Regions from separate parts of the Synechococcus sp. R60.1 genome, predicted to be linked through region 2. Evidence: riboswitches for the same ligand, from Rfam matches in the RefSeq annotation. Region 2 holds a riboswitch; the other holds the start of a gene.
What was found. A riboswitch is a leader RNA that binds a small molecule or an ion and turns the genes downstream of it on or off. The one in region 2 is predicted to bind cobalamin.
Positions count from the first base shown of each region.

Region 1 (4,982 bases), on a different contig from region 2:
CAAGCAGTCAATATGGGCAGGGATCCCTTCATAAAGGGTTGTCCAACCCGTCAGAGAAACTTCCTGCCAAGTTTGATGGAGAGGGGTTATCCAGGGGGTAAAAGTGGCCATGAGAGAGCTCCTCAAGGTAGTGGTGGAATACGAGTAATCACCTCTTTTTTGAGAGGGCGCTCGGCCCAGGGTAGGATCCCATCTGGCTTGGTGAGGTAGAGCTCTGCTGTCTGCAGAATCAGCTCCACATCTTTTGGATCCAGATCTCCAAAAACATAGGTCATCTTTTGAGGTGCTGCCAACGCAACAACGCAAGCATGGCTGCAGGCGCTCATACAGGCAACTGGTTTTAGAGTTAGTTGGGGGTGGAGGGTTTGGGATTGCAGGGCAGACAGCAGCATTTCTCCCTTGCTAATCCCTTCTTTTTGGCCGTTAACCCACCGAGATCCGCAGGTGATGCAAACCCAAAGACAATGGCTGCTGGGTTGCTGAGCAGCGCTGCCAGCTTGAACTGGCAACTGGGAAGTTGATTGAGACACAGAGCTGCTTGATACCGGCATAACTTGCAATCCAGACTTGACTGTAAAGGGCGCGATGAAGAAGGGGAAATGATCTCAATATCTAAGCGAGTGGTCAAGTAGTGAGCGAAATGGCTAAGCCTTTAAAATTGGCCTCTCAGATTGAGCCGAACGGTGCGACCCACTCCTGGGTAGCCGGGGAAAACCTCATATTGCTCATCCAGCAGGTTATCAACCCCCACTTCTAGAGCGAGATTTTCTGCTACTGGGATCCCTCCCCGCAGAGCCAGGTTGGTGTAGCCGGGCAGAGATTGGGTATTGGCGTTGTTGGTAAAGAAAGTGCCAATGTGATGCAGGAAAACTGAGGCATACTGATCCTCTGCATCGCGGTAGCTCAGGCCCAGGTTGAAGCTGTCTGCTCCCACGAAGGCTAGCTGTTTGCCAACCGCTTTGGGATCCAGCGCCGAGCGGATGATGGGATCGTTCAGGGTGTAGTTGGCAAAAAGAGTCCAGTTTTCCCCCAATCGCAAATCCAGGGCTGCTTCCAAGCCCGTGTATTCCACGAGCTCAATGTTTTCGTAGGTTCCCCTGCGCGGGCCGGTGCTGACAAAGGTAATGCCATCGCGGATGCGGTTATGGGCAAAGGTCAAGCGCAGTAGGCCAAAATCTCCCAAAGCCTGATCCAGGCCAATGTCAAAACTCTCTCCCCGCTCCGGGCGCAAATTGGGGTTGCCGTCGACTTCAAAAAAGCCCCGCAAACGAAAGAATAAGTTTGAGATCAAGGGAGTGCGAAAGCTGCCGGCATAATTAGCCCTCAGGGTGGTGCCTTCTGCCAAAACCCAGCGGATCCCTGCGGCAGGAGAGGTGGCCGAACCGTTGACCAGATTGCTCGAATCTTGGCGAACACCTAAGTTGAGATAAAAGTTGGGCTGTGGCTTGTAATCCAGGCGGGCAAAGAGGGCCCCTTGGTTCACGGTATTGTCGTAGTTGACATTGGTGGATCCCCTGGCAAAGGAGAAGGTGGTGTTGCGAGCTGAAATGGATCGGTAGTCTGCTCCTAGAGTAAGCTCCAGGTTTTCAGCAGCCTTCCAGGTGTATTGCAGTTGGGATCCCCACCCCGTTCGCAGGATCTCATCCCGGGATCCCTGGCTTTGTGGGGCGCTGAAGCGATAGTTGAGGTCGTCAAAAAATACCCTAGCTTGCAGGGATCCCTTCTCTTGATCCCACAGCCAACTGAGATCTAACAGCAGGTCGTTGGTGTTTTGCACTGCATCGGGGGAGGGAAACTCGGTGCTGCCGGGCACCTGAAACGCTTTATTGAGATAAAGGGCATTTCCTGTTAGGACCTGGCCTTCTGCCAGTTGCCAGGTGAGTTTGGCTTGTAGGTTGTGGTACTCCACTGCCGAGTTCTCCCGCCTGCCTGCTTTGCCCAAACGCCTAATTTCAAAAGGAAAGTCGTTGTTGCTCTGCAGACGGCGATAGCTGACCACCCAGCCCAGATCCTGCACCTGGCCGCGGTTTTGGATCCCTTGCTCGTTGAGGCCGTAGCTGCCGATAGCCGCTTCCAGCACGGTCTCGGATCCCGGCTTTGGATCCAGCGTCACGATGTTGATGACCCCGCCAACGGCATCGGAGCCGTATAAGGTGGAGCCCCCACCTGGAGAGATCTCAATACGCTCGACCACATCTGTAGTGATCTGAGACAGATCGAACCCGCCAAAAAAGCCCAGGTCGTTAATGGGGCGGCCATCCAACAGCACCAAAACCTGGGCCGTTCGTCCTCCCCGCATAAACTGGGAGCTAAGGGCTCCCAACTGGGTTCCTGCCGTGCCGTCGCTGAGGATCCCGGGCAGGTAGCGCAGGGCCTCCTGAACGGTTCTTGCCCCTTGCTCTCGAATTTGCTGGCGGGTAACGACGTAAACCGGGCGGGAAGAATCCCGCAGCAAGCCGGGGCGACGAAAAGGCGTGGTGACGGGTTGATTTAAAATCTCGGCGCTAACGCCGGTTTCCAAAACCTCTTGAGCTGAGGGCGGGGAAGCTGCCGGCTGCGCCCACGCTGGGATCCCCAAAACAAGACCCCCCAGCGCCAGGCTGAGACCTAGAATGGGATTCATTTTCTTTCTTGAAGCTCCTGATTCCGTGCGACGCGGAAGAAAGACGAGCCAGAACCGCAGGCGGGCATCCTGACTGAGGGCATAGGTCTAGCCCAAGCCCATCACAGTTGCGGCACAGCGCCGGATTTGCACCGGACTTTCCCCTTTACATGCCCTGGCTGATCCCCAGGACAACCTGTCGGTACAGCTTTCTCTGCGATTGCTCCGAAAAAGCCGTGCTAGGCATCATACATCCCCTGCTCTGGAGTTCCTATCCTGCCAGGGGGGATGTCATCCCCAGGGGTGAACGGGATCCCAACGGCAATCCCAGGGCTTCGGATGGGCCACATCCCATTTAGGCCAGATTTCTTCACTGCTTTGTAAGCAGTTGAAGAGTAGCCCACTACTATTCCAGATCCTGAGGCCCAGGGATCCCTTGACTTTTGAAGAATTTGAAGAATAGGGAGGATAGAGATACGCTGAGATCTTGCAAAATCCACAGCCTTTGGGAGAGTAAGAGGGGAGCAGTGGCTTGGCTGCTGTCCACGGGATTCATTGGACTAGTACCCAACCGGATAGAAAAGAGGGGCTTTTTCGGTCGCGTGAGCGGCGCGGAGCGCTCTTTCCGGCAAAGCCGTTGCCTGGTGGGCTGGATCCGGTTCAACATGGCTGGGAGAGGCAATCGGCACCTCAATCATCCGATCCGGTACCAGCGGCACCATTTCGGAGCGGTCGGCGATTTCCCGGAGAGAATTGGCAATGGATTCTTGAGTCAGCAGAAACTGTCGTTCGTTGCGCTGCATCTGCTGCCACACCTGGTAACGCTGGCTCCACCGGCTTTGGGTATGCACAGTCCAACTGTAAAGGCTCAACACTGAAACGCCGGAGAGGATAGCCATCCCTGTGGAGATTTGCTTCCACCAGGCTAGGTGTTCTGCCCAAGCAAGATGCTGGCTGCGAGGATGGGCTGATTTCAACTTCAAATTCAAAGGTTGGGTGCGGCTGGCCTGAACTGTACCGGAGAGGGGTCGGCTCAGAGCAGAAGGCTGTCTGTGGCGACGAGGGCTTTTGGGACGATCAAGACCTGCGTTCAAAGGCTGGCTAACCATAGGGCTTAACCTCACACACACCAAGGGATCCGACGGTGCAGGACTGCCGGTTCCGCTTCACCCTAGTTCCCCGCATCCCCCAATAGCAACCCCCTTCTCCCGATTCCCGGCCTCAGCAGGACAGCTGTCCGCTTCACGGTAGCCGATCTCTTGAGAGCGGGAGAACCAACCTAAACCTACATCTGACTGCTGCGGGCAGCCACTCGCAGTTTGGCAGAGCGGGCCCGTGGATTGCGTTGCCGTTCCAGTTCGGAAGGGGACAAGGGCTTGGGGGTGAGCACCTGCCAACGGGGATCCCTGCGAAAGGCCCATTTCACCAGGCGATCTTCAAGGCTATGGAAGCTGATTACGGCCAACCTGCCGCCGGGTTTCAACCAAGTGGGGGCTTGGGCCAGCAAGGTTTCTAAAGCCTCCAGTTCTCGGTTCACGGCAATGCGCAACGCCTGAAAGACGCGGGTGGCCGGGTGGATGCGGCCTCGCCGAGCTGCCGGAGGTACCGCCTGCCAAACCACCTGGGCCAACTGGGTAGTTGTGGCGAGGGGACGAGCCTGCTCGATGTGATGGGCAATGCGGCGGGCAAATCGCTCTTCGCCGTAACGGGTGAAAATCTCGATCAACTCTTCGACCGGGCGATGATTAACCCAATCGGCAGCGGTTTCCTGAGCGGCACTGGGATCCATGCGCATGTCCAGCGGCCCCTCTCCGCGAAAGCTAAATCCCCGCTCAGGGCAGTCCAGTTGCGGCGAACTCACCCCCAAGTCGGCCACGATGCCATCGAAGGGAATCCCCTGCCCCTGCTCATCCCGAAAGCCATGCTGCTGCAGATCGAAATCGGCAAAATTGAGGTGCCACAGTTGGATGCGGCTGCCGGGGATCCCTTCTGCTGCAAAACGCGCTTGCGCCGCCTGCAGAGCCGCCGGATCCCTATCCAACCCCACCACTCGAGCAGCTCCCCCCCGCAGCAGCGCCAAGCTGTGTCCACCCCCTCCCAACGTCACATCCAAAAAAATACCGCCCCCCTGGGGTTGCAGGTAGGCCATCACCTCCTCGGTCAAAACGGAATCGTGTTGATACACCTTGCCAAGCACGGTCTGCGGGGGTTCTATTTCTGCTGCTACAAAGTTCAGTATCTGCAAAAAAAAGGCCGAGGCCAGGCCCCGACCGAGGAATCCATGTTGTTTAAGGTGATCCTCTGAGAAAAGAGGGGTGGCCGTCAAAAGACAGGCTGTCTTGGGATCCCCGGCAAAATCTCTGGGGCGCGAGTCCCGCTC
Region 1 is NZ_JANSIA010000030.1:22,000-26,981, reverse strand. Features, by position in the region: gene NW834_RS06100 ((2Fe-2S) ferredoxin domain-containing protein) at 1-111, opposite strand, end outside; gene NW834_RS06095 (DUF1636 domain-containing protein) at 123-551, opposite strand; gene NW834_RS06090 (TonB-dependent receptor plug domain-containing protein) at 653-2,623, opposite strand; cobalamin riboswitch at 2,665-2,817, opposite strand; gene NW834_RS06085 (hypothetical protein) at 3,163-3,711, opposite strand; gene rsmH (16S rRNA (cytosine(1402)-N(4))-methyltransferase RsmH) at 3,888-4,787, opposite strand.
Region 1: linked by a shared signal. The riboswitch ahead of NW834_RS06090 (TonB-dependent receptor plug domain-containing protein) and the one ahead of NW834_RS02550 (sirohydrochlorin chelatase) in region 2 are both predicted to bind cobalamin.

Region 2 (4,982 bases):
AGGCTTGGATGCCACGGGGAGTCTTGGCTGTATCAGCGCGCTTTTACCCCGAATCGGAGCGCCGGGTGAGGGTGATTTTCGAGCGATTGGTGTTCGGATCCCAAGCTTTGATGAGCTACGAGATCGAGAGCTTTCTCTATTTGCTCGAGCAGGCTCCGGAGCGAATCCCGGCTATTCAAATCGATATCCGCCGCCGCGAGCCAACGGGTTGGCTGGATATCACCTATTTAGATGAAGACTTGCGGCTGGGTCGGGGCAGCGAGGGGAGTGTATTTGTTCTAAAGCGGGTCGGCTAGTCGGAGGATCCAGAGGACTCCGTTTCCGCCCTTTCGTGAGATGGGTTTTGGGTTAGGGTGGAGCTTATTTCCTGTAGAACTTGCAAGGCGCGGTAGGACTCTCGCAAAGTTTGCAGCTCCTGTTGAGTTTGCTCCAGTTGCCGGGCTTTTTGCTCCTGTAAGAAGCGCAGCCTTTGATTTTCGGACGCCGTGCGACGCAGAACGTGCTTGAGTTTCTGCTTCTGCTGCTGAAGCCGAGTCCGCCTCACCTCCAACTGCTGCAGTTGGATTTCTTGGAGTTCCAGTTCTATTTTCAGAGTGGCGACCTGCATCTGGAGTTGGCGAAGTTTTTGGTTGAGCTCTGGCTCTGGTGTGGGTTTTGCCGACTCAGGGCTTGGGGAAGAAGGTGATGACAATTCTTGTAGGGGCTGCAACTGTTGGGCCTTGGCCTGCGAAGCTTGATCCTGGTGCTGCTCGCCCTGCAGTCTTACTTGAGTGTGTTCGCTTACTTCGGTTTCAGTTTCCGTCTGCTGCTCAGCTTGATCAAGAATTTGTCGATCGCGGATCTGGGTTTGAGGATCCTCGTCAACCGACTGCAAAGGGAGAGAATCCTCCTCGGGTTGCCGAGGGTTGCCGCCATAATCGGCGGGATCAAAGGGAGACAGAGCCGCTACCAGCGAGGCCCGAAAATCAGTCCAGGAGCCCGACTGCAGACCCATCTGAACCACCCGCCAGGCCCCATAGGAGGCCCCAGCGGCAGCCAGGATCCCAGGGATCCCGGCCAGGGAGAGGGAAACCTTGGGCAGGGTGGGCAGGATCTGATCCAGCAGCCCCACCACCAGGGCGAAAACAAAGATCCCGCTCCCCGCGGCAGCGGCACCTGAAACCCAAGAGGAGCGGGAGAGCATCATCGTTTTTTCGTCATCACAACCGCTAGAGCGGGAAAACCAGGTTCAAAAATGGCCTGTCTGCACTCAGTTTATCCCGCCAGCAGCCTCTGTTTCCCTCTTAGGGCACCTGCCATGCCCGTTGGTGGTAGCCCTCTAATTGGGCCCAGGGATCCCCAGCCGCTGCGTGGGTGTGGCCGTGCTGAGGGTGATGGTGAGAATGAGGGTGGTGATGGGATCCGTGCCCGTGATGGTGGTCATGAGGCTCGTGAGGGTGGTGATGGCTGGATCCAGCTCCAACCTCTGCGCTCACGGCCAGGCGAAACTTGCACAGGTGGCAGTTCATCGGGGTTTGGCCCTGCAGGGCTTCCTGCTCCAGTTGCTGCAGGCTGTGCAGCACCGTATCCACAAGGCCCAATTCCGGCAGCATCAGCCAGTCGATTTCCGGCTGTCGTTGTCGTTGTTTCTCCACTGCCGCCTCGATTTTTTTCACCAACACCCCCGTAAACAGAAAGTAGGGCAGCACGATCACCCGGCGCGGATGCCAGGACAAGGCCCGCTCCAATCCCACGGGCAGGCGGGGATGGGTAATGCCGATAAAGCAGGTCTCCACAGCGGCAAACCCAGATCCTTCCCAAAGCAACCGGGCCAGTTTACAGGCTTCGGCATTGGCCTCGGGATCGCTGGAGCCGCGACCCACAAATAGGAGCACGGTTTCTGCCTCTGGGATCCGCCGCGGTTGGGCAGCTATCAGAGCAGCCAATCGGTCTCGCAGCAGTTGCAGGATCTCGATGCGGATCCCCAGCGGCCCACCGTAACGAATGCGCAACTGGGGATAGAGGGCCTGCAGGCGATCCAGTTCCATCGTCACATCGAACTTGTTGTGGCGGGCCCCAAACAGCAACAGCGGCAGGGCCACGATCTCCTGCCACCCTTGGGCCAAGCACTGCTCTACCCCCTGGGCAATGGTTGGCTGGGTCAGCTCCAGAAAGCAGGGGATCACCGGTCGATGGGGGGTGAGAGCTTGGTAAGCCTGGGCTAGCTCCAGAAAGGCTTGCTGCCCTTGGGGGTCGCGGGATCCGTGGCCGATGAGCAACAGGGGCAGGGGGACAACAGGAGACTGCCCAACCGCAAGCGGAGGGGAAACACTGAGGGTATTCAACACAAAAAACTCCGTTCCTTGTGAATCGCAAGGGGTACAGGACAACGGCAGGTGGGTGTTCTGGCTGAGGGAGGGATCCCATCACAGTTGCGTCACAGTGGCGGACTTGCACCGCGCTTTCCCCAGTCTGCCTGAGCCTTTTAGGTTAGCTTGCCGCTTGTCGTTCACCAAGCCCCCTGGGGGGATGTCCTTGTCTGCCAGAAGATAGCCCCGAGACATGAGCGGTCCAGCAGGCTCATCCTCAAAGGAAGGGTTGGGGGTGAGGGCCTAACGCCGGCCTGCCGGTCTGTGGGGCTGAAAGTGTCGCAGGCGCAGGGCATTGGCGACCACCGAAACGGAACTCAGGGCCATGGCTGCCCCCGCCAGCATAGGGTTGAGCAACCAGCCTGTAAAGGGATAGAGCGCCCCAGCGGCAATCGGGATCCCCAGCGTGTTGTAGATAAAGGCGAAGAAGAGGTTTTGGCGGATGTTGTTGAGGGTGGCCCGGCTGAGTTGAATGGCTGTGGCGACTCCCCGCAGATCCCCCGACATGAGGGTAATATCGCTGGCGGCCATCGCCACATCCGTACCTGTACCAATGGCGATCCCCACATCGGCTTCTGCCAGAGCCGGAGCATCGTTAATGCCATCTCCCACCATCGCCACCCGCCGTCGCGGTTGTCTTAGGCTGCGTATGTAAGCTGCCTTCTGATCCGGACGGACTTGGGCAATTACCCGCTGAATGCCTGCCTGCCGAGCAACCGCTTGGGCCGTGGTGGGGTTATCCCCGGTTAGCAGGATCACCTCTAGACCCATCTGTTGCAGCTGTTGCACTGCCTCAGGAGAGGTGGGTTTGAGCGGATCGGCAATGGCCAACAGCCCCACCAGGCTCTGGGATTGGGCTACGCCGATCACCGTTTTGCCCTGGCTTTCCCAATTCTGAACCCGCTCTGACCAAGAGGGATCCCAGGGGATCCCCATCTCCTGTAGCCAGCTCAGCCGACCGATGCGGATCCACTGGTCTTCCACCCAGGCTTCTGCCCCACTGCCTATCCTTGCCTGAAAATGCTGGGCAGGAGGGATCACAATTTTTTCGGCTTCGGCTTTCTGCACCACCGCCTGGGCCAAAGGGTGTTCCGAGTGCCGCTCCACTGCCGCTGCCAGGCGCAACACCGTCAGGGGAGAGGAGCCATTAGCCCAAATATCGGTGACGGTAGGGCGACCTTCGGTCAGGGTGCCGGTTTTGTCCAAGACCACCGTGCGCAAGTGGTGGGCCAATTCCAGGCTGTCGACACTTTTCACCAGGATCCCCAATTCTGCCCCTCGTCCCGTGGCCACCAGGATCGAGGTGGGGGTTGCCAACCCCAGCGCACAAGGGCAGGCGATGATCAGCACCCCAATCGTGTTCACCAAGGCCAGCGTCAGGTTGTCCGCCAACACCCACCAGAGCACGAAAGTTAGAACTGCCACCCCGATCACCGCCGGCACAAACCAGGAGGTGACCCGATCCGCCAACTGTTGAATCGGAGCTTTGGATCCCTGAGCTTCCTGCACCAAGCGCACGATCTGGGCCAGAACTGTGTCTTTGCCCACCCGCCGCGCTTCCATCACAAAGCTGCCCGTCCGATTCAGCGTTGCCCCAATCACCTCATCCCCCGCCGACTTGAGTACAGGCAGGCTCTCGCCGGTCACCATGGACTCGTCGAGGCTGGAGGATCCCTCTAGAATGACCCCATCCACCGGCACCTTCTCTCCGGGGCGCACCCGGATCCGATCCCCCACCTGCACCTCCCGAATCGGAATATCCTGCTCCACCCCCTGGCGGATTACCCTCGCCGTTTTCGGTTGCAGCCCGATCAGCTTGCGAATGGCCTCAGAGGTTTGCCTTTTGGCCCGTTGCTCCATCCACTTACCCACCAGGATCAAGGTGGTGACCACCGCCGACACTTCGTAATACACATCGGGATGCAGTCCCTGCCGATGGAAAGAGTCGGGGAAAACCGTTGGGAAAATGGAATAGAAGAAAGCCGCGCTCGTCCCCAAGGCCACCAGCGTGTTCATATCCGCCGAGCGCCGTTGCCAAGCGGCCCAAGCGCCTCGATAAAAATGCTTGCCCACCCAAAACTGCACCGGAGCCGTCAGCAGCAACTGCAACCCAGGATTGTGCAGCCACATGGGAAAGCCCGGGATGTCCATCCCCAGCATCATCGGCAGGGATCCGATCACCAGCACCGTGCTGATGCCCACCCCTATCGCCACCTTGAGCTTCAGTTCCCGTTCTGCGGCCCGTTGGGCGATCCGCTCTGGATCCGACAGATCGTCCAGCTGCCAATCCTCCTGGATAAGGCGCGCCCGATACCCCGCCCGCTCCACCGCCCGAATCAGCGCCTGCGGATCCACCAGCCGGGGATCCCCTTTGACGGTGGCCTGCTCACTGGCAAAATTCACGGATCCGGAGGATACTCCCTGCACCTGAGCGAGGGCCTGTTCGATGCTGCGGGCGCAGGAGGCACAGCTCATCCCTTGCAGGGCCAACTGCCAAGTGCCCTCAGGAGAAGGTGCAGAGGCCGATAGTGCACCCGATGACCCTTTATGGGCAGACATGGCAACACCTTGTTGATAAAGTTGATGCAATAACGGCTACTCCCCATCCTCGAAAGGGTGAAGGCAGCCATGTAC
Region 2 is NZ_JANSIA010000009.1:6,794-11,775, reverse strand. Features, by position in the region: gene NW834_RS02560 (PAP/fibrillin family protein) at 1-296, shown strand, start outside; gene NW834_RS02555 (hypothetical protein) at 293-1,186, opposite strand; gene NW834_RS02550 (sirohydrochlorin chelatase) at 1,284-2,324, opposite strand; cobalamin riboswitch at 2,357-2,493, opposite strand; gene NW834_RS02545 (heavy metal translocating P-type ATPase) at 2,592-4,907, opposite strand.